DNA from 2 places in the Arthrobacter sp. PvP103 genome. Region 1 is predicted to be linked to the other one. Evidence: predicted binding sites of a transcription regulator. Region 1 holds the regulator's gene; the other holds the start of a gene.
The links. The regulator LexA, encoded in region 1, represses DNA repair genes until DNA is damaged. The targets are predictions, from matches to a motif close to TCGAACANNTGTTCGA.

Region 1 (11,821 bases):
GAGAAATCCCGTTTTGCCACGGCATTCACGTTCCAGTACTCCAAGCGCCCCGGCACCCCCGCCGCCGACCTGCCTGACCAGCTTCCCAAGGCCGTGGTCCAGGAACGCTTTGAGCGCCTGACCGCCTTGCAGGACAGGATCGCCGCCGAGGAGAACGCCCGCCAGCTGGGCCGCCGGGTGGAGGTCATGGTCACGGCACAGTCGGGCCGCAAGTCCGAGGAAACACACCGCCTGTCGGGCCGGTCGCAGGACCAGCGCCTGGTGCACTTCTCGGTGCCGGAGGGTGCGGAGAAGCCCCGCCCCGGTGACCTTGTCACGGTGACCATCACCGAAGCCGCGGCTTTCCACCTGGTGGCAGATCCCGCGTCGGCGGCAGACTACTCCCTGCGCCGTTCGCGAGCCGGCGACGCCTGGGACAGGTCCCAGGCGGACTCCTGCGGAGCGCCCGTGGCCGGCGGCGGTGCCGGCAGCAACGGCGGCAAGGGCGGAGTGTCCCTCGGCATGCCGGCGCTCCCCGTCCGCCGCAGCTAGGCGATGGCCAGCCCGCAGGAGCACTCCGGCCCCACAACGCAGCCTCGGGGCGTCCCTCCCGTTATCGCGGTGGTCGGCCCCACGGGATCCGGCAAGTCGGACCTCGCCGTGGCGCTGGCGCTGGAACTGGACGGCGAAGTCATTAATGCCGACGCCATGCAGTTCTACCGTGGAATGGACATCGGCACCGCCAAAATCACGGCGGAGGAGCGCAGGGGAGTCCCGCACCACCTGCTCGACACCCTGGACGTCACCGAAGAAGCCAGTGTGTCCGCCTTCCAGCGGGAAGCGCGGGCAACCATCGCGGAGATCCACGGGCGCGGGAAGCGGGCAATCCTGGCGGGCGGGTCCGGCCTGTACGTCCGGGCCGCCCTGGACGTCCTCGAGTTTCCCGGCACGGATCCGGGCATCCGGCGCCGGCTGGAAGAGGAGCTCGACGACGCCGGCCTGGCCACGCTGCGCCGCAGGCTGGAAGCGGTCGATCCCGTCTCCGCCGCCCGCTTGGGCGACGCCCGCAGGGTTGTCCGCGCCCTCGAGGTCTTCGAACTGACAGGGCGCGCTTTCAGCTCCTTTATGCCCGTCCGGGAGTACTACCAGCCGGCGGTCCAGATCGGGCTCGAGGTGGACCGGGAGCTGCTGAAGGACAGGCTGGCGCAACGCGTTCACGGCATGGTCGCCAACGGACTCCAGGCCGAAGTGCAACGGTTGGACGCCGCCGGGCTGAGGCACGGCAAAACCGCCTCCCGCGCACTGGGCTACTCGCAGTTCCTGAAGGTGCTCGACGGCGAATGGGATACCGGCCAGGCCACGGAGGACACCATCGTGGCCACGCGGAAATTCGCCCGCAGGCAACTCACCTGGTTTAGGGCAGACCCCCGCATCCACTGGTTCGATTGGCAGGACCCGGACCTGGTGGCCAAAGCATTGGCTGTCTGCCGCTGACGAGGCTGTGCGCTGTGGCGCGTGTCCATTGGGATTCGGGCCGCACGGTTTTCCGGCCCGTCCCGCCGTGACGGTAACCTTGGACCATGGACGAAACCCTTGCACCCGCCCCTGACCGCACACTCCAGGGGCTGAGCGGCCTGGCCTTCTCCAAGGGCCACGGCACCGGCAACGATTTCGTGCTCGTCGCCGACCCCGAGGCTACCTGGCCGATTGCTCCCGAACAGGTGGCGGAACTCTGCGACCGCCACCGCGGCATCGGCGGCGACGGGCTGATCCGCGCCGTGCCGTCGCGCTACCTTCCCGAAGGGCGTGAGCTGCAGGCAGTCCACCCGGATGCCGAATGGTTCATGGACTACCGCAACGGCGACGGGTCCCTGTCGGAAATGTGCGGCAACGGCGTGCGGGTGTTCGTGCACTTCCTCGTCGCCCAAGGCCTTGTCCGCCTGGACGTGGGCGATGCCCTGACAATCGGAACACGCGCGGGCGCGAAAACGGTGGTGCGGACCGACGACGGCTACGCCGTGGACATGGGCCCGTGGGAATTTATTTTCCCGGGGGAGGCCACGGCGCGGGCCATGGACTCGCTCGTGACGGCCGACGGCCTGGAAGTACCGCGGCCGGCCCTGTCCGTCAGCATGGGGAACCCGCATACCGTGGTGGCCCTCGCAGAACTCAGCGAGCTCGAGGCAACGCAGCTATTCAAAGCACCGCATGTGGATCCCAAGCCGGCCAACGGCACCAACGTCGAGTTTGTCGTCCCGTCCGAGCCCCTGGTCCACGATGGCGTCGGGACAATCACCATGCGCGTCCACGAGCGCGGCGTAGGGGAGACGCAGTCCTGCGGTACCGGCGCCTGCGCGGCGGCCGTGGCCATCCGCCACTGGGCCGGGCAGGGCGCTCCCGACGCCTGGAACGTCAAGGTTCCCGGCGGCGTCGTCGGCGTGAAGTTCTTTGCCGGGCCGGAAGGCCACGAACATGTGGAGCTCAGCGGTCCGGCTGTGATCGTGGCTAGCGGGACGCTTTCCTGACCCGAAGGATCCTGAAGGACTTCGAGGTGCTTTCCCGGGTGACGGTAAAGCTGCTGTCCAGTTCGGCGCCCAGCCAGCGCTGCAGCGAATCCGAGCCCAGGTTCTTCTGGACCACCAGCCAGGCGGATCCGCCCGGCGCCAGGCGGGGGAGCCAGAGCAGCAGCAGGGAGTGCAGCTCGTCCTTGCCGATCCGGATGGGGGGATTGGACCAGATCGTGTCGAAGCGGAGGCCGGGATCGACGTCGTCAGGCAGGCTCGCGGTCACGTTGTTCAAGCCCAGCAGGCCGGCATTTTCATTCGTCAGCGCCACGCAGCGTTCGTTCACGTCCACGGCGTAGACATGCGAATGGGGCGCCCGGAGGGCCATGGTCAGGGCGATCGGACCCCAGCCGCAGCCGATGTCCAGCAGGTTGCCCTGGGGTGAAGGGGCCGGCACGTCGGCCAGCAGCACGGCAGTTCCCTTGTCGATACCGTCGGGGCTGAAGATGCCGCCGGACGTCTGCAGCCTGCGGGTTTCACCGGCAAGTTCCACGGTTAGCGGCTTGCGTGTGAACGGCCCGGCGGGTTGGGCGCTGAAATAGTGTGCAGACTCCATAACTCGCCAGATTAGTTGCCGTACGCGCCGATGGGAAACGGGGACGGGAACCGAGCACGGACACCGGTCTGCTAGTGTTTAATCCATGTTCTTGATCTTCGAGTAGCCGGCACGGGCCACAGCCCGTCCCGCAGCGACGCAGGTATTCACCTTCCGCTCTGTGCGCCGTCCTGCCGTGATTCTCCGGCCTGACATCCCGCCCGTACTACTTGGAGTCCAGCAATGCTGATCATCTGACCATGCGCATCCCCTCAGGACAGGCGCATCCGCAACCCCCGACTGCCTTCCAGGCGTCCGCCTCCGTTACCGCCCGTACAGCCGCCCGCTGCCCCGCAGCCGCCGGCATTCCAGGAGCCCGAATGACCCATAGTCGTCAGCCCAGCGCGAATACCGCCCCGCAGACAAACAATCAGCATTATTCTGAAAGTGTCGAATCTTCAAAGGAGAACATGACCAACCAGCCCAATACCGGATCAGATTCAGCCTCCCAGGACATGAGTCCTGAGGAAATCCAGGCTGTCATCGACCGGATTCTGTCCAAGGATGTCCCGGCACGTGCCGCCGGCTCCGCCCCGGAAAATCCGCGCGGAGTTCTGGGTTCGGCCCAGGCGATTTCCCGCCAGGACAGCGAACACAGCATCTTCGACGGGGACCAGCAGGACCTCGAGGAACGCCGGGCCCTGCGCCGTACCGCCGGCCTTTCCACCGAACTCGAAGACGTCACCGAAGTTGAGTACCGGCAGTTGCGCCTCGAACGCGTGGTGCTGGCCGGCCTCTGGACCGAAGGCACCCTCGCCGACGCGGAAAATTCGCTCCGCGAACTCGCTGCCCTTGCCGAAACAGCGGGTTCGGAAGTCCTCGACGGCATCGTCCAGCGCCGCGCCAAGCCTGACCCCGGTACCTTCCTCGGCTCCGGCAAGGCCCAGGAGCTCAAGGACATCGTGATGTCCACTGGTGCCGACACCGTAGTGGTGGATGCCGAGCTGGCACCTTCACAGCGGCGCGGACTCGAGGACATCGTGAAGGTCAAGGTGATCGACCGCACGGCGCTGATCCTGGACATCTTTGCCCAGCATGCCAAGAGCCGCGAAGGCAAAGCCCAGGTGGAGTTGGCGCAGCTCGAGTACCTCCTCCCGCGCCTGCGCGGCTGGGGCGAATCCATGTCCCGCCAGGCCGGCGGCCAGGTGGGCGGCGCAGGAGCCGGAATGGGCTCCCGTGGCCCCGGTGAAACCAAGATCGAACTGGACCGTCGCCGGATCCGTACCAGGATGGCCAAACTGCGGCGCGAAATCGCCGCGATGAAGCCGGCGCGGGAAACCAAGCGGGCCAACCGCCGTCGTAATTCCGTGCCGTCCGTAGCGATCGCCGGGTACACGAACGCCGGCAAGTCCTCGCTGCTTAACCGGCTGACCGATGCCGGGGTCCTGGTCGAGAACGCCCTGTTCGCGACGCTGGATCCGACCGTCCGCAAAGCGGAAACAGCCGATGGCCTGGGCTACACCCTGGCGGACACCGTGGGCTTCGTCCGTTCCCTTCCCACGCAGCTGGTGGAAGCGTTCCGCTCCACGTTGGAGGAAGTGGCCGATTCGGACCTCATCCTGCACGTGGTGGACGTCTCGCATCCCGATCCGGAAGGCCAGATCGCCGCGGTTCGGGCAGTGTTCAGCGAAGTGGACGCACGCAAGGTCCCGGAGATCATCGTGCTGAACAAGGCCGACGCCGCGGATCCCTTCGTCGTGGAACGCCTCAAGCAGCGCGAACCCCGCCACGTGGTGGTCTCCGCCCGCACCGGGCAGGGCATCGCGGAGCTCCTGAAGGCGATCAGCGAATCCATTCCGCGGCCGAGCGTCAAGATGGAGCTGCTGATTCCCTACAACCGCGGGGACCTGATCAGCAAACTCCACGAAACGGACGCCGAAATCCTTCGCCTGGATCATGAGGAGGAGGGCACCCGCGCCCTCGTCATGGTGCGCGAAGGGCTCGCCGCTGAACTGGAATCCTTCATCAGCAATGTCTGATCCCGGGGCCGGAGAAACCAGCGGCTCCGCCGGCGAGGAGTTCGTCATCGAACTTCTCGACCGGGCAGTGTCCGGCATGGGCGGACAGAGCCGCAGCGGCCAGCACGAGATGGCCAGGCAGGTGGCGCGCGCTATCGACAGCGGCGACCACCTGCTGGTCCAGGCCGGCACCGGCACGGGCAAGTCCTTGGCATACTTGATTCCGCTGATTGCGCATTCACAGGTCAGCGACAAACCCACTTTGGTGTCCACTGCCACCCTGGCCCTGCAGACCCAGATCGTGGGCAGGGACCTTCCCCGGCTGCTGGAAACCATCACCCCCGCGCTGGAGCGCCCCGTTAAGGTCGCGCTCGTCAAGGGCCGGGCAAACTACGTCTGCCGGCACAAGCTCGACGGCGGGTTCCCCTCCGAAGAGCCTTCGGAGGGACAGCTCTTCTCCCTGGGCGAGGACACCAGCGTCCCGCACTTCGCCGCGTCCTTGGGCGGTCCGGCCTCGCAGCTGGGCAAGGAAGTGGTCAGGCTCCGGGAGTGGGCTGAGAAAACGGCCACGGGGGACCGGGATGAACTGATGCCGGGGGGTGACGGACCGTGCCTGGCGGCAGGTGTCCGTCACGTCGATGGAATGCCTGGGCGCGCAGAAATGTCCCATGGCTGCCGAGTGCTTCAGCGAACTGGCCCGCCAGGACGCCGCCGAGGCTGACGTCGTGGTCACCAACCATGCCATGCTGGCCGTCAGCGCCTTCGAAGGCCTGGCAGTCCTGCCGGAGTACGACGTCGTGGTGGTCGACGAGGCGCACGAGCTGCAGGACCGGGTAACGGGAGCGGTCTCCGGCCAGCTGTCCGTGGCCATGGTCCACGCCGCCGCCTCCGGCGCCCGGAAAAATACCGGAATCACGGTGGATGCACTCAATAACGCTGCTGCGAACCTTGAACTGGCCATCGCCGGAGTCCCCAGCGGCCTTCTGCCCAACGGCCTCAACGACGAACAGCTCGACTGCGTCGATCAGTTGCGGGAAGCCTGCCGCGCGGCCCTTTCGGACTCGAAAGGTGACAGTGCGAATACGGCCGACGGCGGTCGCCAGCTTGCGCGCTCACGCCTTATGGTCATCCTCGAGCTCTGTGAACGCCTGATCGCCGCCCGGGAAAACCGGGAAGTGGTCTGGTTCTCGCGGAACAGCACTTTTGACCCGCAGCAAGGCTATTCGCAGCCGGACGACGCAGCACCGGCCTTGATCAACATCGCCCCGTTGAGCGTGGCGGGGAAGCTCCGTGACGGGCTCTTTGCCGGCCACACAGTGGTCCTCACCTCAGCCACCCTCGCGATCGGAGCGGCGTTCGAGCCGGCTGCGGGAGGGCTTGGGCTGGTGGGGCCGGGCGCTCCCAGCTGGACCGGCGTAGACGTCGGGTCCCCGTTCGACTACCCCAAGCAGGGGATACTGTACGTTGCCAGCCATCTGCCCAAGCCCGGCCGCGGGACGTCGCCCGAAGCCCTGGATGAGCTGGAGAAGCTGATCCGGGCGTCCGGCGGCGGAGCACTGTGCCTATTCTCCTCGCGGCGGGCGGCGGAGGAGGCGGCTGAGGCGATGCGCCCGCGGCTGGATGTCAGCATCCTGTGTCAGGGCGAATCAACGATGACGGCCCTGGTGCGGCAGTTTGCGGACGAGCCGGACACCTGCCTTTTCGGCACAATGTCCCTCTGGCAGGGCGTCGACGTTCCCGGCGGCTCGTGCCGGCTGGTGGTCATTGACCGGATTCCTTTCCCGCGGCCGGACGATCCGCTCATGACGGCGCGATCCCGGGCGGTGGCCCAGGCGGGCGGCAACGGCTTTATGTCGGTGTCGGCCACCCACGCGGCGATCCGGCTCGCGCAGGGAGCCGGCCGGCTGATCCGCTCCACGGGCGACAAGGGCGTTGTGGCTGTCCTTGATTCCCGGTTGTCCACGGAGCGGTACGGGGGCTTCCTGCGGGCCGCCCTGCCGCCTTTCTGGCCCACCACCGATCCGGCGATTGCGGTTGCTGCGCTGTCGAGGTTGGCCCAGGCCCCGACGGCGGCGGCCACAGGCTGACAACGCGTGCCGTTGCCGCCGGCACCTGACCGTTTCGGGGGCCCGAAGACGGGTCCCCGAAAGCGGGCTGCCCAGCGGCTACAGCGAGCGAAGCACGGAGACGACCTTGCCCATGATGTTGGCGTGGTCGCCGAGGATGGGCTCATACTGCGTGTTCTGCGGCAGGAGCCAGGTGTGGCCGTCCCGTTGCCGGAACGTTTTGACTGTGGCTTCATCATCCAGCAGGGCTGCCACAATGTCGCCGTTGACCGCGTCACTCTGCCGGCGGACCACAACCCAGTCGCCGTCGCAGATGGCGGCGTCGATCATGGAGTCGCCGGTCACCTTCAACATAAAGAGCTCACCGTGGCCAACCAGTTGCCGTGGCAGCGGCATCACGTCCTCCACCACCTGGTCAGCCAGGATGGGGCCGCCTGCGGCGATCCGGCCGACCAGGGGGACCATGGCCGTGTCGGTTGCGGTGGCCAGTTCGGAGACGGCCAGTCCGCCAATAGTGCGCAGCCGCGCAGGCTTCTCTACACCTGAGATTTTGGCAGTACCTTCATCCAGGGTCAGCGGCATGAGCACTTCCATGGCCCGTGGACGCTTCGGGTCGCGGCGGAGATAGCCCAGCTTCTCGAGCTGCGAGAGCTGGTGGGTGACGCTGGAGAGGCTGGCCAGGCCCACGGTGTCGCCGATTTCACGCATCGACGGCGGATAGCCGTTGTCGTTGACGGACCGCTGAATGGTTTCCAGGATCTTCTTCTGCCGTACCGTGAGGCCCTTCGGCTTCGCTGGTGACTGCTGGCTCCGCTGCGTAGCCCTGCCGCCGGTGGCTTGTGCTGCCATGTTCGCCAACGCCTTTCCGTTCCACCCGGCCTCCGTGGCTGCAGCTGCCGGGAACTTCCGGCCTGAAAATGTCAGACCCTGCTGATCAACTGCAGAAGTGGTTGATCTGTAGCTCAAACGTAGGCCAGCCCCACAGCTTTTTCAAACATTTGTTCTAGTGAGTCTCGACAATGTTCGTTAATAAGTGCTAGAAAAGAACAAGCAACGTTCGAATATGTGTTCTAGTCCAAAACCCGGTTCGGTCCTATGTTCGAAGACCGGGCGGGCGGATGGCAGCTTCAGGAACATGCCGGGCAGCACAGTCAGGTCCAGGAGGGCTCAGTTCATGTCAGCAACAAGCGCTATTCATGGTTCGCGTTTCAAGGGTTCGGCCGGCCGGGGCCGCGGCGATAACGTATCGGAGTTTCCGGGTTCCACCGGGCAGGAAGCCGGGGCCCCGGGAATTCAGGGCTTCAACTGGGAGGAGCGTCCCGCGGCGAAAGCCGTGAAGGCGGCGAGGGCAAGGTCCACGCAGCCGCCCCTCCGCCTGACGCGCAGGGGGCGCATCGTCCTGGTGGGAGTGCCGCTGATCCTGTTGACGGTGCTGCTGATCTCGCTGGCCGGCTTCCTGAACTCGCCGGCGAAGGCGGCGGATTCCGCGTCCGAGCTTTCCGTGACCCCCACAGTGTCGGTGACGGTGCAGCCGGGCCAGTCCTTGTGGGAGATTGCCGGCTCCGTGGCGCCGGAACGAGACACCCGGGACGTTGTTGCCGATATCGTTCAGCTCAACAACCTCGACGGCGGCAGGGTCATGCCGGGCCAGCAGATCTTTGTCCCCGCAAGCTAAGGCCCGACGCTGACGCCCCGGAACCTGCCCAGCCGCCAACGCCCCGCGCTCCGCACCGGCGGCGGGCCGGAGACAAGCCCCGGCGGCGGGCCGGAAGCGTCACAGTTTCAATGCCCCGGCCACCCTCACTTAAACTGTTGAAGTGACTGACCAGCTAGAGCGCCTGAACCGACTTCCCCTCCGGACCAACCTGCGTGGCCTCACCCCGTATGGTGCGCCGCAGCTGGACGTTCCCATCCTGCTCAATGTCAACGAAAACACCCATGGCGTTCCGGCCGATGTCCTCGTGGCCATTTCCGAGGCCGTGACCGCGGCTGCTGCGGGGCTGAACCGCTATCCGGACCGTGAGTTCACCGAACTCCGGGAGCGACTGGCCGAGTACCTTGGCCACGGCCTGGGTGCGGAGAACATCTGGGCCGCCAACGGATCCAACGAAGTGCTGCAGCAGATTCTGCAGGCATTCGGCGGTCCGGGACGTACCGCACTTGGTTTCCCGCCCACGTACTCCATGTATCCCCTCCTGGCGAGCGGGACCGACACCGAATACATCGTCGGCCAGCGTGCGGACGACTATGGCCTCAGTGCCGAATCCGCTGCGCAGCAGGTCCGGGAACTGCAGCCGAACATCGTTTTCCTGTGTTCACCCAACAACCCCACCGGCACCGGGCTGGGACTGGATGTGGTGGAGGCCGTGTATGCGGCAGGCGAGGCCAGCCAGACCGTCGTGATCGTCGATGAGGCTTACCACGAATTCGCGCACGACGGCACGCCCAGCGCCCTCACCCTTCTTCCGGGCCGTGAGCGGCTTATCGTCTCCCGAACCATGAGCAAGGCATTTGCGCTGGCCGGAGCACGCCTGGGCTACATGGCTGCCGCGCCCGAGGTTGCGGATGCACTGCGGCTGGTGCGGCTGCCGTACCACCTGTCCGCTATCACCCAGGCCACTGCGCTGGCTGCCCTGACCCACCGCGAGGCACTGATGGCCGACGTCGAAGACATCAAGCGGCAGCGCGACCGGATTGTCACGGAGCTGACCAGAATGGGCCTGAAGCCTGCCGCGTCCGACTCCAACTACGTTTTCTTTGGCGGCCTGGAGAACCCGCACGAGGTCTGGCAGGGGCTGCTCGACCGCGGGGTCCTGATCCGGGACGTTGGGATCCCCGGGCACTTGCGCGTCACGGCAGGCACTGAGACGGAAACCACAGCCTTCCTGGAAGCCCTTGAACTGATCCTGACCGGCCAGCCCAGCGTCCCGGCCTAAACTGGAGTCAGACCCCCGGTTCCCAGGGACCAGTCCCACGCCCCCCGTAACCAGACGTTATTTCTCCTTACATCCAAAGGACACAACACATGAGCACCAACGGATCCATTGCTGCCGAGGCCAGGACCGCACGCATGGAGCGTTCCACGAGCGAATCGTCCGTGCTCGTCGAAATCAACCTCGACGGCACCGGCGTCTCGGACATCAGCACCTCGGTTCCGTTCTACGACCACATGCTGACCGCATTGTCCAAGCACTCGCTCATCGACATGACGGTCAAGGCCACCGGGGACATTCACATTGACGTCCACCACACGGTGGAGGACGTCGCCATCACCTTTGGCGAGGTCCTTCGGACTGCCTTGGGCAACAAGGCCGGCATCCGCCGCTTCGGCGAAGCCACCGTGCCCCTCGACGAAGCCTTGGCACACGCCGTGGTTGACGTCTCCGGGCGTCCCTACCTGGTACACGGCGGAGAGCCTGCGGGCCAGGAATACCACCTGATCGGCGGACACTTCACGGGTTCGCTGACCCGCCACGTCTTCGAAGCCATCACCCTGCACGCCGGCATTTGCCTTCACATGAACGTCATTGCGGGACGGGACCCGCACCACATTGTGGAGGCCCAGTTCAAGGCGTTTGCGCGGGCACTTCGCGCGGCCGTTGAACCGGATCCCCGCGTGGAGGGCATCCCCTCCACCAAGGGCGCACTGTGACCGGGCCGGTCCTTCGCGACGGAGCCATTTTTGATCCCGCCGCGAACGTGAAGCCTGCTTCGCCCGAGGGCAAGCCCACGGTCACCGTCCTTGACTACGGTTCCGGGAATGTCCGGTCAGCCGTGCGTGCGCTGGAGCGTGCGGGCGCCGAGGTCATCCTCAGCGCCAGGCCGGAAGACGTCCTCAATGCTGACGGACTGCTCGTGCCCGGGGTCGGGGCATTCGAAACTGTCATGCGCGAACTCAAGGCAGTGGACGCCGTACGGATGATCGGCCGGCGCGTCGCCGGCGGCCGTCCCGTCCTGGGCATCTGCGTAGGCCTTCAGGTGCTTTTCGAAGCCGGTGTCGAGCACGGCACCGAAGCGGAGGGCATGGGGGAGTGGCCCGGCAAAGTGGAACTGCTGCCTGCCGAAGTAGTGCCCCACATGGGCTGGAACACCGTGACGGTTCCGGAAGGATCCAGGCTCTTCGAGGGCGTCGAAAACGAGCGGTTCTACTTCGTCCACTCGTACGGTGTGCAGCACTGGGACTTCGATGTCATCCAGCCGCGCATGGCGGCGCCGCTGGTCACCTGGTCCGAACACGGCGCACCATTTATCGCCGCCGTGGAGAACGGACCGCTGTGCGCCACACAGTTCCACCCGGAAAAGTCCGGCGACGCCGGTGCCCGGCTGCTCCGCAACTGGGTGAACAGCCTGCGCCGCGGCCAGGGCGCCGCAGCCGCCCCCGCCAGTGCCGGGCCGGCCGCCTAGATGTGGTCGATTGCCCTGATGGGCCTCGCCGGCCTGCTGGTCGGCGGGGCGCTGTCCTTCAGGCAGCAGCAGAAGCCCCTCTGGACGCAAATTGTTTTTTACGTTCTGGCCGGAATGGCGCTGCTGGCCGCCTACCTGCTTACCTTGCCGGCCGGCTAGCCGGCGCCGCACCTCCCGATCTACGCAGCTTCACTACAACCTGAGGACCTGAAGATGACCACCGAAACGCCGCTGCCCGTACTGGAACTGCTGCCC
Region 2 (11,821 bases), 3.7 Mb from region 1:
GCGCCGGGGTCCACGCCGCCGTCGGCGAAATCCCGGGTGAGTACTGCCCGGGTGAGTTCAGCGTCCACGGCCTCGACCCGGCAGATCCGCAGCACCGGGTCAAACTGATCGGCACGGCCCAGCGGGTGGTCTCAGGAGGCTGGCTGTTCAGTTCGGTCATCGTGGTGCAGAACTCGGCACCGATCCGCATAGTCCTGGAAGCCAGCTACGCGGCCCTGGGGCTGGACTGGAACCCGGCAACTGCCGGCGCGGTGGACGACCTGGTTCCCGGACTCGACGTCGCGGCCATCGAAGCGGCGGTCATCAACACCTACGCCGGCTATGCGCAGCTGGACTACGCGGACTTTGCCAGCCTGCGGGGCTAGCCGGCGGTGCAGGGGCTGCCGGAACCTGCGGATATGCAGAAGGCCGGGCACCCGCGGTGCCCGGCCTTCTGCGCTGAATGAGATGACCCCTAGGCCGCGAGCCGGCTCTTTACTTCGGCTGCCGACGGGTTGGTGGCGGCGGTACCGTCCGGGAATAGCACGGTTGGGACGGTGCGGTTGCCTCCGTTGAGCTGTTCCACGAGGTCGGCGGTGCCTTCGACTTCTTCGATGTTGATCTCGGTGTAACCGATGCCCTGGGCGTCCAGCTGCTTCTTCAGCCGGTTGCAGTATCCGCACCAGGTGGTCGAAAACATGGTGATGGTGCCGGATTCGGGAGTGAAATCCACGGAGTTCTCCTCAAGCTCGTTATTGCTCGTCGTTATCAAATCAGATGTCTTTGTCCTCAACCGTAACCCGGCCGCCGGTATTCCCCTGGCGCAGGGGTGCCGTAGGAACGCCATGGTTACGCCGGGTGACACCGGATGCGGGCGGTGGCATGCTGGTGCCATGTGTGGACGCTACGTGATGGCCAGGGCCGTCGGGGACCTGTTGGCAGAATTTGACGCAGAACTGGAAGAGGAGCTGGTGGTTCCGCCGTCGTGGAATGTTGCCCCGACCGCTGACGTGCCTATCCTGTTGGAGCGGCTGGTGGACGGCAGCCCGGTCCGGCAACTGCACGTGGCCCGCTGGGGGCTGGTGCCGTCCTGGGCCAAGGACCCTTCCATTGGTTCGAAAATGATCAATGCGCGAAGCGAGAGCGTCCTGGAGAAGCCGGCTTTCCGCAAGGCGACCCGCTCCAGGCGCTGCGCGGTTCCGGCGGACGGCTACTACGAGTGGAAGGGTGAAGGCCGCAGCAAGCAGCCCTACTATGTGCACCCGAAGGACGGCCGGCCGCTGGTGTTCGCCGGTTTGTATGAGTGGTGGAAGGATCCCTCCAAGCCCGAGGGGGACCCGCAGCGCTGGATGCTTTCCACCTCCATCATGACGACCGATTCACCGCCGGACGGCTACGCCGGGGGAGTGCTGGCTGAACTCACCGCCCTGCACGACAGGGTGCCCTTGCCCATGGACCGCGAGACCATGCAGGCATGGCTGGATCCGCAGGCGGACGATGCCGCGGGGCTGGTGGATCTGGTCCGGGCCGGTGCGCACGACGTCGCCGAAGGCTGGACCATCGATGCTGTTGGCACCGCCGTCGGGAATGTGAAAAATGACTCGCCGGAACTTATCCAGCCGGTGGGAAGCCTGTTCTAGCCGGCTTTCAGACCGTGACGTTGCCGGCGGCGTCCACGGACCAGGTGGGATTGAAGGCGATTTCCCAGCGGAAGCCGTCCGGGTCCGCGAAGTATCCGGTGTACCCGCCCCAGGGCTGGGTTTTCGGCGAGGCCACCACGGTGGCCCCGGCAGCCTCGGCATCGGCCATGACCCGGTCAACGTCCGCCGTGCTGCCCACGTTATGGCTCAACGTGATGCAGGGGACCCCGGCAGGGATGTCCACGGAGGCTTCGGCCTGCATCTGGCCCGCGTCCCAGAGGGAAAGAATGAGGCCGTGATTTGCCTGGATAAACACCACCTCGCCGGGGACTTCCCGGTGGACCGGCCAGCCGAGGCCGTTGACGTAGAAGGCGCGGGAGGCATCAACACTGCGGACGCCCAATGAAATGAAGTCGACTCGAGGCTGCATTCTTAGATACTGTCATGCACATGCCCACAAATCACGGACACGACAAAGACGCCCAGGCCGACAGGGAGCAGCTCGCAGCTGTCCGTGTGGCCGTCGATGAAGTTGATGAGCAGATTGTCACCCTGATTGCCCGCCGTGAACGCCTGATCCGGATTTCAGGCACCTTGAAGGGTGATGACGCGGAGGTCCGGGCTCCCGGCCGGGTGGAGAAGGTCATCGAACATGTCCGCGCCGCCGCCGAGAAGAAGGACATCGACCCGGACATCGTGGAGAAGACCTACCGGGCGATGATCACGGCTTTCACCGAGCTTGAGATGAAAGTGCACAACGCCAGCAACTAGCGGCTCAGAGGGATTCTTCCACGGGCACGTTTGCCTGGTAGCCCCTGCCGTCAGCGTCGCTGAAGGCCGTCATCAGGTGACCCTTTTCCAGGCCCAGGACGGTACTCATGGGAAAGTTGCCGGTAATGGTGCTGCCTGAGTGCGTCACGCCGCTGAGGTCGAAATTCTCCTCTGTGCCGTCGTGGCTGAAGCAATAGAAGGACACAGCTTCGCCGTTCATGAACTCAATTCCCATTCTTCGCTGATGGGAATGATCCGGCGTGGCCGCGACAAGGCCCACAACGTAGGCGCCCGCCCCGGGGATGTTGCCGTCTATATCAAAAGTCGCCACCAAGGTGGAGTCCTTGGCGGCGATGGCTACGTGCTTCAGGAGTGCGTCGTGGGAGCTCATGGCTCCATCCTGCTCCCTGCGCTCCCGTCCGTCCACCCCTGATCAAGGTTTTGTCAGCCTCCGGCCTGGATCCAAAGTGTTCGAAGATATGTTCGAATATCAATGACCAGCAGGAGTGGGGCCGGCCGGCGGTCCTCTGGCTCCAGGCCGGCGGCGGTAGCGCGGGGGCCAGTGACTTCCGCAAGGGACTTACTCGCTGTGTACGACCGGCACTCCGGACGGATGCGGAGGCCGATCCTTGAGCGCTACGGATTCCTCCGGGCGTTAACAACAACATCAGTCGCCGGCAGCCCTGAACCCGAGGGCTTGTAGTTTTTGTCCCGGCTCCGGCGTAGACTTGAATTATTCGAAGATATATTCGAACCAAGTATCTCAAATCGAATCAATTCAGTTTCTCCCCGCCGGCGGTGCGATCGCCTGTTCGGGAAGGGGAGTGCAGTTCCGGGAGGCGCCGATGGGCTTGTTCAGCGAAGGTGTGGACGTCGTCTGCTCGCCAGCCGGCCAGCCGTCCGCACTCACCTGGGCAGGTCGGCATTACACGGTCTGCGCAGAGCCGGTGCACTGGTTTGAACGCCGTCAGTGGTGGGTGGAGGAAACCCGGGCGCCGCTGGGAACCGGCCCGGGACTGGTGGATCACGAAATCTGGCGCGTCCAGGTCCGGCCAACCGGTGCCAAGGAAACCCCGCAACCCCATGAAACACTCACCCTTGACCTGACAAGGAACATCGGAAACGGTCGGTGGAGGTTGCTGAAGATCCACGATGCCCTAAGGCCACAATCAGCATGAGTTTCACCCATCTTCACGTTTCCACAGCCTTCAGTGCCCACTATGGCGTGTCCTGGCCGGATGAGCTCGCCCAGGCGGCTGCCGCCGACGGCGCCACGGCGCTTGCCTGCACCGACAGGGACGGCCTGTACGGCACCGTCAAACACCTCAAGGCCTGCATGTCGGCGGGCCTGGATCCCGTCGTCGGGGTTGACCTGGCGGTCTTCGACGACGACGGCGACCTCCGCACCCAGCTCGCCGGCCGCGTCGTCGTGCTTGCCCACGGACACAACGACGGTGCGGGCTACCGCGCCCTCTGCCGGCTGATTTCAGATGCCCATGCCCGTACCTCCGGCAAAGCCGGGGGAGTGGTGCCAGTCGCTGTGACCCGCGCCGAAATCGCTTCTCGGGCTCTGCACCCGGAAACACTGGAGCCGGTGCTGACGGTGCTGGTGGGACCGGATTCCGATGTCGGGAGGGCAATGGGCGGACGCCGGTACCTTCGCCCCCGCACGCTTTTCAAACAATGGCTTGACGGCATGCCGAAGGGAACCGTGGCAGCCGAAGTGGTGTCGCACCTCAGTGCTCCCGGTGAGGCGCTGAGCACTGCCCATGCAGTGCGCATGCTCAAGCTTGCTGCCGAGCACGGCGTTCCGGCCGTACTGACCAACGCGGTGCGGTACTGCGCGGAGGATGGCGCAGCCACGGCGGACGTGCTGGATTCGGCCCGCACCTTGAAATCGCTTCCCGAGCTGACAGCGGAGCCGTTGCTGCAGCCCAATGGAAGGGGGTGGCTGAAAACATCCGCCCAAATGCTCGAACTCGGGCAGGAAATCATCCATGCCGCCGGCTACGGCGCCACTGACCTCACGAGGCTGTTGGGCCAGACCGAGGCGCTCGCGGACCGCTGCCGGATGGATCCCGTCACTGATATGGGATGGAAGCGGCCGGTTGTTCCTGAGGCGTCCGTCATCGGCATTGCGGGCGACCCCCTGGTTGAGCTGACCCTGCGCTGCGAGGCGGGCATCGGACGCCGGTTCCCGGGGATATCAGGGAAGCCCGAGGCGGAAATGCGGGCACGGCTGGAACACGAACTGCGGATCATCGCCAATCTGGGATTTGCCTCCTACTTCCTGACCGTGGCCGAAGTTTCCCGGATGATCCTGGAAATGGGAGTCAGGGCAGCGGCCAGGGGATCCGGCGCCTCCAGCCTGGTGAACTACCTCATTGATGTCAGCCAGGTGAATCCCCTGCAGCACGACCTCATCTTCGAGCGATTCCTTTCCCGTGACAGGGCCACGCTTCCGGACATCGACATCGACGTCGAAAGTGCCGAAAGGCACAATGTCTACCGGCGGATCTTTGACCGCTTCGGAGCGGAACGCGTCACGCTCATGAGCATGCAGAACGGCTACCGCGCTCGCGGTGCGGTCCGTGACGCCGGTATGGCGCTTGGCATGGACGACGGCGACATCGGCGAGATCGCCAAGCAGCTTTGGCGCTTCTCTGCAAGGAACTTCCGTGAAGCCCTGGTGGAAAAGCCAGAGCTCAAAGAGTTCGCGGGCAGGGTGGAGCAGCGGGATTTCGCGGAAAACCAGCAACTGGACCTGCTAGTTGACTTAACCGAGAGGCTGGACCGCCTGCCGAGGCACATCTCGATGCACCCTTGCGGGGTGATCCTCGGCGATGCCACCCTGCTGGACAGGACACCCGTCCAGCCCAGCGGACTTGGCCTGCCCATGAGCCAGTTCGACAAGCACGACATGGACCCGATGGGCATGCTCAAGCTGGACGTCCTCGGCGTCCGGATGCAGAGCGCCATGGCCTTTGCTGTCCGGGAAGTTATCAGGCTGCATCCCACCAAGGCCGAGGTAGTGGCAGCCGGCGCCCATCGACCCGGCCCGGACGGAACGGGCCCGGACTACATCGCGGCTGACGGCCGCATTGACCTTAACGCGGTGCCACTGGATGACGAACCAACCTACGAGCTGATCCGGAGCACGCACACCCTGGGTTGCTTCCAGATAGAATCCCCCGGGCAGCGGGAACTGATCGGCAAGATGGCCCCGCGTGAATTCAACGACCTCATCATCGACATTTCGCTGTTCCGCCCGGGGCCCATGAAGTCGGACATGGTGCGTCCCTTCCTGGAACACCGCCACGGTTTTGCGCCGGAGGTCTATCCGCATCCGGACCTCAAGCCCGTGCTCCAGGAAACCCATGGCGTGACGGTGTTCCATGAACAAATCCTGAAGACCTTCGATGTCATGACAAAATGCGGGCTGGCCCGGGCTGACGAATTCCGCCGCGCCCTGGGGAACGAACTCCTGGAACCCAAGGTGGAGGAATTCTTCCGCAAGGAAGCCCGGGCACGGGGTTACACCCCCGAGGTCGTGGATAAGGTCTGGGGAACGCTGAAGGCCTTTGGCAGCTTTGGCTTCTGCAAGGCACACGGGGCAGCCTTCGCCGTGCCCACCTATCAGTCCGCCTGGCTGAAGGCCCACCACCCGGAGGCTTTCCTGGCCGGGCTATGGGAACACGATCCCGGCATGTACCCCAAACGGCTCCTGGTGGCCGAAGCGCGGCGGCTGGGGATCCCCATCCTGCCCCTGGACATCAACCGGAGCCACGCTGAGTACCGTGTGGAACGGGTCGGATCTGGTCCGGACCGCGGCAAGCTGGGCATCCGGTTAAGCCTGAACGGCATCTACGGGCTCTCGGGGGCTGAACTCAAAAGGATCGTGGCAGGGCAGCCCTACGACTCGCTGGCAGACCTGCGTGCCCGCTCCAGGCTGAGTAAACCCAGCATCAAGCGGCTTGCCCAGCTGGGAGCCTTCGATACCCTGCACCGCGAATCCGGCGGAGCCGCCAACCGGGCTGACCTCGTCCAGCACCTGCAGGCCCTCCAGAACCGTCCTTCCAAAAAGGGTGTTGAGGTCATCGAGGGCCAGCTGTCCCTGCCCCTGGGCGATGTTGAACTCAGGAACCTGAAGGCCGAACTGCCTGCTCCGAGCATGATCGATAACGTCAGGGCCGAGCTTGACCTTATGGCCGTGGATGTCAGTGAACACCTGATGACCAGCCACCGGCCCCTGCTCGACAAGCTGGGAGTCACCACGGCGGACAAGCTCCTGGGGCTCAGAAACGGCACGGAAGTACTGGTGGCCGGAGTCCGGATCGCCACGCAGACACCCCCGATGCGCGGAGGGCGCCGGGTGGTTTTCATCAGCATCGACGACGGCACCGGTTGCGTGGACTCGGTGTTCTTCCATGAGGCACAGGAGCTGGCCGGCCCGTTGCTGTTCGGCACCCGGCTGCTCCTGATCCGGGGCAACACCCGCAGGACCGGGCCGCGGGGGATCAGCATCAGCGCCACCATGGCGTGGGACCTGAGCCGCACCGAGACCCTCCCGTACCCGGAAAAACAATCCGCTGACCCCTGGGATCCGGCCCTCCAGTTGCAGGGGCCGCTGGACGGAATCAGCCGCAACCTGGCTATCACGGGACTCGGCAGCTGAGCTCCACCCGGAAAGAGGTCAGGCGCTTGGGCCGGACGCGCCGCTTTGGTCGGCCTATCTCTCAACCGATAGCATGGACGAGGCTGGCTGTGGTCCCCGTACGCCACAAGCTACGAAGCCTTAACTTTGAATAGGAGACACCCGTGTCAGATGCCCAGCAGATCACCCTCATCGTCGACGGCGAAGAGACCAAGGTGACTACCGGGACCACCGGCGCGGAACTCTTCTTTGAGCGCCGCGACGTTGTGGTTGCCCGAGTAAACGGCGAACTGAAAGACCTCGACCAGCCGCTCCCTGAGGGTGCGGACATCGAAGGCGTCACCATCGATTCGCCGGACGGGCTCAATGTCCTCCGGCACTCGACCGCGCACGTGATGGCCCAGGCCGTGCAGCAGTTGCGTCCCGACGCCAAGCTCGGCATCGGCCCGTACATCACGGACGGGTTCTACTTCGACTTCGACGTCGCCGAGCCGTTCACCCCGGAAGACCTGAAGGCCCTGGAAAAGATGATGCTCAAAATCATCAACCAGAACCAAAAGTTCGTCCGCCGCGTGGTGTCCGAGGACGAGGCACGCGAAGCCATGAAGAACGAGCCCTACAAGCTCGAACTCCTGGGCAAGAAGAACAACGCCGCCGACGCCGGGGAAGGCGTCAACGTCGAGGTGGGCGCGGGTGACATCACCATCTACGACAATGTGGACCGCAAGAGCGGGGACAGCGTCTGGTGCGACCTCTGCCGCGGACCCCACCTGCCCAACACCAAGCTCATCTCCAACGCGTTCGCCCTGACCCGGTCTTCAGCCGCTTACTGGCTGGGCAACCAGAACAACCAGCAGCTGCAGCGCATCTACGGGACCGCCTGGCCCACCAAGGACGCCCTCAAGGCCTACCAGGAACGCATCGCCGAAGCCGAACGCCGCGACCACCGCAAACTCGGCGCCGAACTGGACCTGTTCTCCTTCCCGGACGAGCTTGGCTCCGGCCTTCCGGTGTTCCACCCCAAGGGCGGCATCATCCGCAAGGCCATGGAGGACTACTCCCGCCAGCGCCACGTTGATGCCGGCTACGACTTCGTCTACACCCCGCACATCACCAAGGGGCACCTCTACGAAGTCTCGGGCCACCTGGACTGGTACAAGGAAGGCATGTTCCCGGCGATGCACATCGACGCGGAACTGAACGAGGACGGCACCGTGCGCAAGCCCGGCCAGGACTATTACCTGAAGCCGATGAACTGCCCCATGCACAACCTGATCTTCCGCTCACGCGGACGGTCGTACCGGGAACTGCCCCTGCGGCTCTTCGAATTCGGTTCGGTGTACCGCTACGAAAAGTCGGGTGTGGTGCACGGCCTGACCCGCGTGCGCGGCATGACACAGGACGACGCCCACATCTACTGCACCCGCGAGCAGATGAAGGACGAGCTCACCACCACGCTGAACTTCGTACTGGGCCTGCTCAAGGACTACGGCCTTGACGACTTCTACCTGGAACTCTCCACCAAGAACGAAGGCAAGTTCGTGGGAGACGACGCCACCTGGGATGAAGCCACCCGCACCCTGGCCGAGGTGGCTGAAGCGTCCGGCCTGGAGCTCATCCCGGATCCGGGCGGAGCTGCGTTCTACGGCCCCAAGATCTCCGTCCAGGCAAAAGATGCGCTCGGCCGGACCTGGCAAATGTCAACCATCCAGCTGGACTTCAACCTGCCTGAGCGCTTCGAGCTCGAATTCCAGGCCGCCGACGGCACGCGCCAGCGTCCGGTGATGATCCACCGCGCCCTGTTCGGTTCCGTGGAACGGTTCATGGGCGTGCTGACGGAACACTATGCCGGCGCCTTCCCGGCGTGGCTGGCACCCGTACAGGTTGTTGGCATCCCCGTGGCGGAAGCTTTCAACGACTACATGTTCGACGTCGTGGATCAGCTCAAGGCCGTAGGCATCCGGGCCGAGGTGGACATCTCCTCCGACCGCTTCCCGAAGAAGATCCGCACCGCCAGCAAGGACAAGATTCCGTTTGTCCTGATTGCCGGCGGCGAGGATGCCGAAGCCGGAGCAGTGTCCTTCCGGTTCCGCGACGGCAGCCAGGACAACGGCGTGCCGGTCGCCGAGGCCGTCCAGAGGATTGTCGAAGCCGTCCGCAACCGGACCAGCTAGCGAAAGCGGAATGGCAGGCGACGTGCAGGAGAACACAGGCGCTGGCGGGGGATATCCGGGCGACGGCGAGGTGACCGATGAGTTCGGCCTGGCCGGAGTCCCGGACGCTTTCCAGCGCCTGTGGACTCCGCACCGCATGGCCTACATCAAGGGCGGGCAGCACCAGTTCAAGAACAAGGATGACTGTCCGTTCTGTGTGGCCCCTGCCCGCAGCGACGAGGATTCGCTGATTGTTTACCGCGGACGGACCGCCTACGTGGTGCTGAACCTCTTCCCGTACAACCCGGGCCACCTGCTGATCTGCCCTTACCGCCACATTCCGGATTACACGGACCTGACCGTGGAGGAAACAGCGGAATTCGCGGCACTGACGCAGACGTCCATGCGGGTCCTGCGGAAGGTGTCCAACCCTGGTGGCTTCAATCTTGGGATGAACCAGGGCGTGGTGGGCGGGGCCGGAATAGCCGGCCACCTGCACCAGCACGTGGTCCCGCGGTGGGGAGGGGACGGCAACTTCTTCCCCATCATCGCCCAGACAAAAGCGATCACGCAGACGCTGGGCGAGGTCCGCCAGCAGGTTGCCGAGGCGTGGCCGCAGGACGAACATGCTTAACCGGCATGCCCGCGGGTTCTTCACCGCCCTGTTTTCACCGCTTGCCCGCTGGCTTCTGAAGATTGGTGTTTCACCGGACGCCATCACCATCGTGGGCACGGCGGGAGTCGTGGTGGGCGCGCTGGTCTTCTACCCGCTGGGCGAGCTTTGGTGGGGAACGCTGTTCATAACAGCCTTCATCTTCTCGGACGTTCTCGACGGCATCATGGCCCGGATGCAGGAGCGCGGCGGCCGTTGGGGCAACTTCCTGGATTCCACCCTGGACAGGGTCGCCGACGGCGCCCTGTTCGCCGGCCTTGCCATCTGGTATTTCACGGGAGGCGCGGACCGCGCGATCGCAGTCGCCGCCGTCGTATGCCTGGTGCTTGGCATGGTGGTCTCCTATGCGCGGGCGAAGGCCGAAGCCCTGGGCTTCCACGCCAACGTGGGCATTGCCGAGCGCGCGGAACGGCTGGTGTCGGTGCTCGTGGTCACCGGATTCACCGGGATCGGCCTTCCCAGCGTGGTCCTCCTGGTGACGCTTATCCTCCTGGCCGCCGCCAGCCTGGTCACCGTGATCCAGCGGATTGCCACCGTGCACCGGCAGTCGCTGGAAGAGACGGGACTGCCGGGGTAACCCGAATTCAGCTGGGTCGCAGCGTGGGACTAGTATTAGCTGTACCTGGTCATTGGATCCGGTAATCCGGTGTGCGCGCGGCGTGGCTTGTCCCGCCTATGCTGCCGCCTGCGCCGGAACCGAGAGACCGGATCTACGTAACATCTAGCTACCCATAGGGGTTTTTGTGTCTACACCTGATGTAAGCAGCGAAGCCGGCTCGTCCGCCAACAGCGTCACGGGCAGCAACCGCGTCAAGCGCGGCATGGCCGAGATGCTCAAGGGCGGCGTCATTATGGACGTCGTCAACGTCGAACAGGCCCGCATCGCCGAAGACGCCGGTGCCGTGGCCGTGATGGCGCTGGAACGCGTTCCGGCCGACATCCGGGCCCAGGGCGGCGTGTCCCGCATGTCCGATCCGGACATGATCGACAAGATCATCGAAGCCGTGTCCGTGCCGGTCATGGCCAAGGCCCGGATCGGCCACTTCGTCGAAGCCCAGGTCCTGCAGTCCCTCGGCGTGGACTACATCGACGAGTCCGAGGTTTTGACCCCGGCCGACTACGTCAACCACATCGACAAGTGGAACTTCAAGGTTCCCTTCGTCTGTGGCGCCACCAACCTCGGCGAGGCGCTGCGCCGCATCAACGAGGGTGCAGCCATGATCCGGTCCAAGGGCGAAGCCGGTACGGGCGATGTCTCCAACGCCACCGGCCACATGCGCCAGATCCGTTCCGAGATCGCCAAGCTTGCCGCCCTGCCCGAGGACGAGCTCTACGTCGCGGCCAAGGAACTGCAGGCCCCGTACGAACTGGTCAAGGAAGTTGCTGCCGCCGGCAAGCTCCCGGTGGTCCTGTTCACCGCCGGCGGTATCGCCACCCCGGCCGACGCCGCGATGATGATGCAGCTCGGAGCTGACGGCGTGTTCGTCGGCTCGGGTATCTTCAAGTCCGGCAACCCGGCCCAGCGTGCCGCCGCCGTCGTGAAGGCCACCACCTTCTTCGATGACCCCGACGTCATCGCCAAGGCATCCCGCGGCCTGGGCGAAGCCATGGTCGGCATCAACGTCGACGAAATCCCCCAGCCGCACCGCCTCGCCGAGCGCGGCTGGTAACAGCTTCACAGCAGTACGACGGCGGCGGGTCACCTGGCAAGGTGACCCGCCGCCGTCGTCCGTGAGGGGAGGGGAGATTACTCCAGGCCGCGGCGTTTCAGCAGCGGCTCCAGCCTGGCGTCGCGGCCCCGGAAGGCACGGAATGAATCCAGCGGTTCGCGGCTGTTGCCCCGGGACAGTAGTTCGTTCCGGAAGAAGTCGCCGTTGGCCCGGCTGAGCCCGCCGTTTTCCTTGAACCACTCCACGGTGTCCGCATCAAGCACCTCACTCCAGATGTACGA

Region 2: the regulator LexA is predicted to act here: its motif matches at 3,128-3,143, upstream of JOE41_RS01505 (DUF6504 family protein).

The regions. Positions count from the first base shown of each region.
Region 1 is NZ_JAFIBQ010000001.1:3,994,567-4,006,387, forward strand. Features, by position in the region: gene miaB (tRNA (N6-isopentenyl adenosine(37)-C2)-methylthiotransferase MiaB) at 1-531, shown strand, start outside; gene miaA (tRNA (adenosine(37)-N6)-dimethylallyltransferase MiaA) at 535-1,473, shown strand; gene dapF (diaminopimelate epimerase) at 1,560-2,504, shown strand; gene JOE41_RS18275 (class I SAM-dependent methyltransferase) at 2,485-3,099, opposite strand; gene hflX (GTPase HflX) at 3,549-5,117, shown strand; partial or broken gene JOE41_RS18285 (ATP-dependent DNA helicase) at 5,110-7,183, shown strand; gene lexA (transcriptional repressor LexA) at 7,262-8,011, opposite strand; gene JOE41_RS18295 (LysM peptidoglycan-binding domain-containing protein) at 8,337-8,837, shown strand; gene JOE41_RS18300 (histidinol-phosphate transaminase) at 8,980-10,098, shown strand; gene hisB (imidazoleglycerol-phosphate dehydratase HisB) at 10,188-10,814, shown strand; gene hisH (imidazole glycerol phosphate synthase subunit HisH) at 10,811-11,566, shown strand; gene JOE41_RS18315 (hypothetical protein) at 11,567-11,725, shown strand; gene priA (bifunctional 1-(5-phosphoribosyl)-5-((5-phosphoribosylamino)methylideneamino)imidazole-4-carboxamide isomerase/phosphoribosylanthranilate isomerase PriA) at 11,780-11,821, shown strand, end outside.
Region 2 is NZ_JAFIBQ010000001.1:321,923-333,743, reverse strand. Features, by position in the region: gene JOE41_RS01535 (lipoate--protein ligase family protein) at 1-365, shown strand, start outside; gene JOE41_RS01530 (mycoredoxin) at 455-712, opposite strand; gene JOE41_RS01525 (SOS response-associated peptidase) at 891-1,619, shown strand; gene JOE41_RS01520 (VOC family protein) at 1,627-2,049, opposite strand; gene JOE41_RS01515 (chorismate mutase) at 2,064-2,390, shown strand; gene JOE41_RS01510 (hypothetical protein) at 2,395-2,781, opposite strand; gene JOE41_RS01505 (DUF6504 family protein) at 3,236-3,568, shown strand; gene JOE41_RS01500 (DNA polymerase III subunit alpha) at 3,565-7,065, shown strand; gene thrS (threonine--tRNA ligase) at 7,209-9,218, shown strand; gene JOE41_RS01490 (HIT domain-containing protein) at 9,241-9,831, shown strand; gene pgsA (phosphatidylinositol phosphate synthase) at 9,824-10,447, shown strand; gene pdxS (pyridoxal 5'-phosphate synthase lyase subunit PdxS) at 10,614-11,540, shown strand; gene JOE41_RS01475 (M3 family metallopeptidase) at 11,618-11,821, opposite strand, start outside.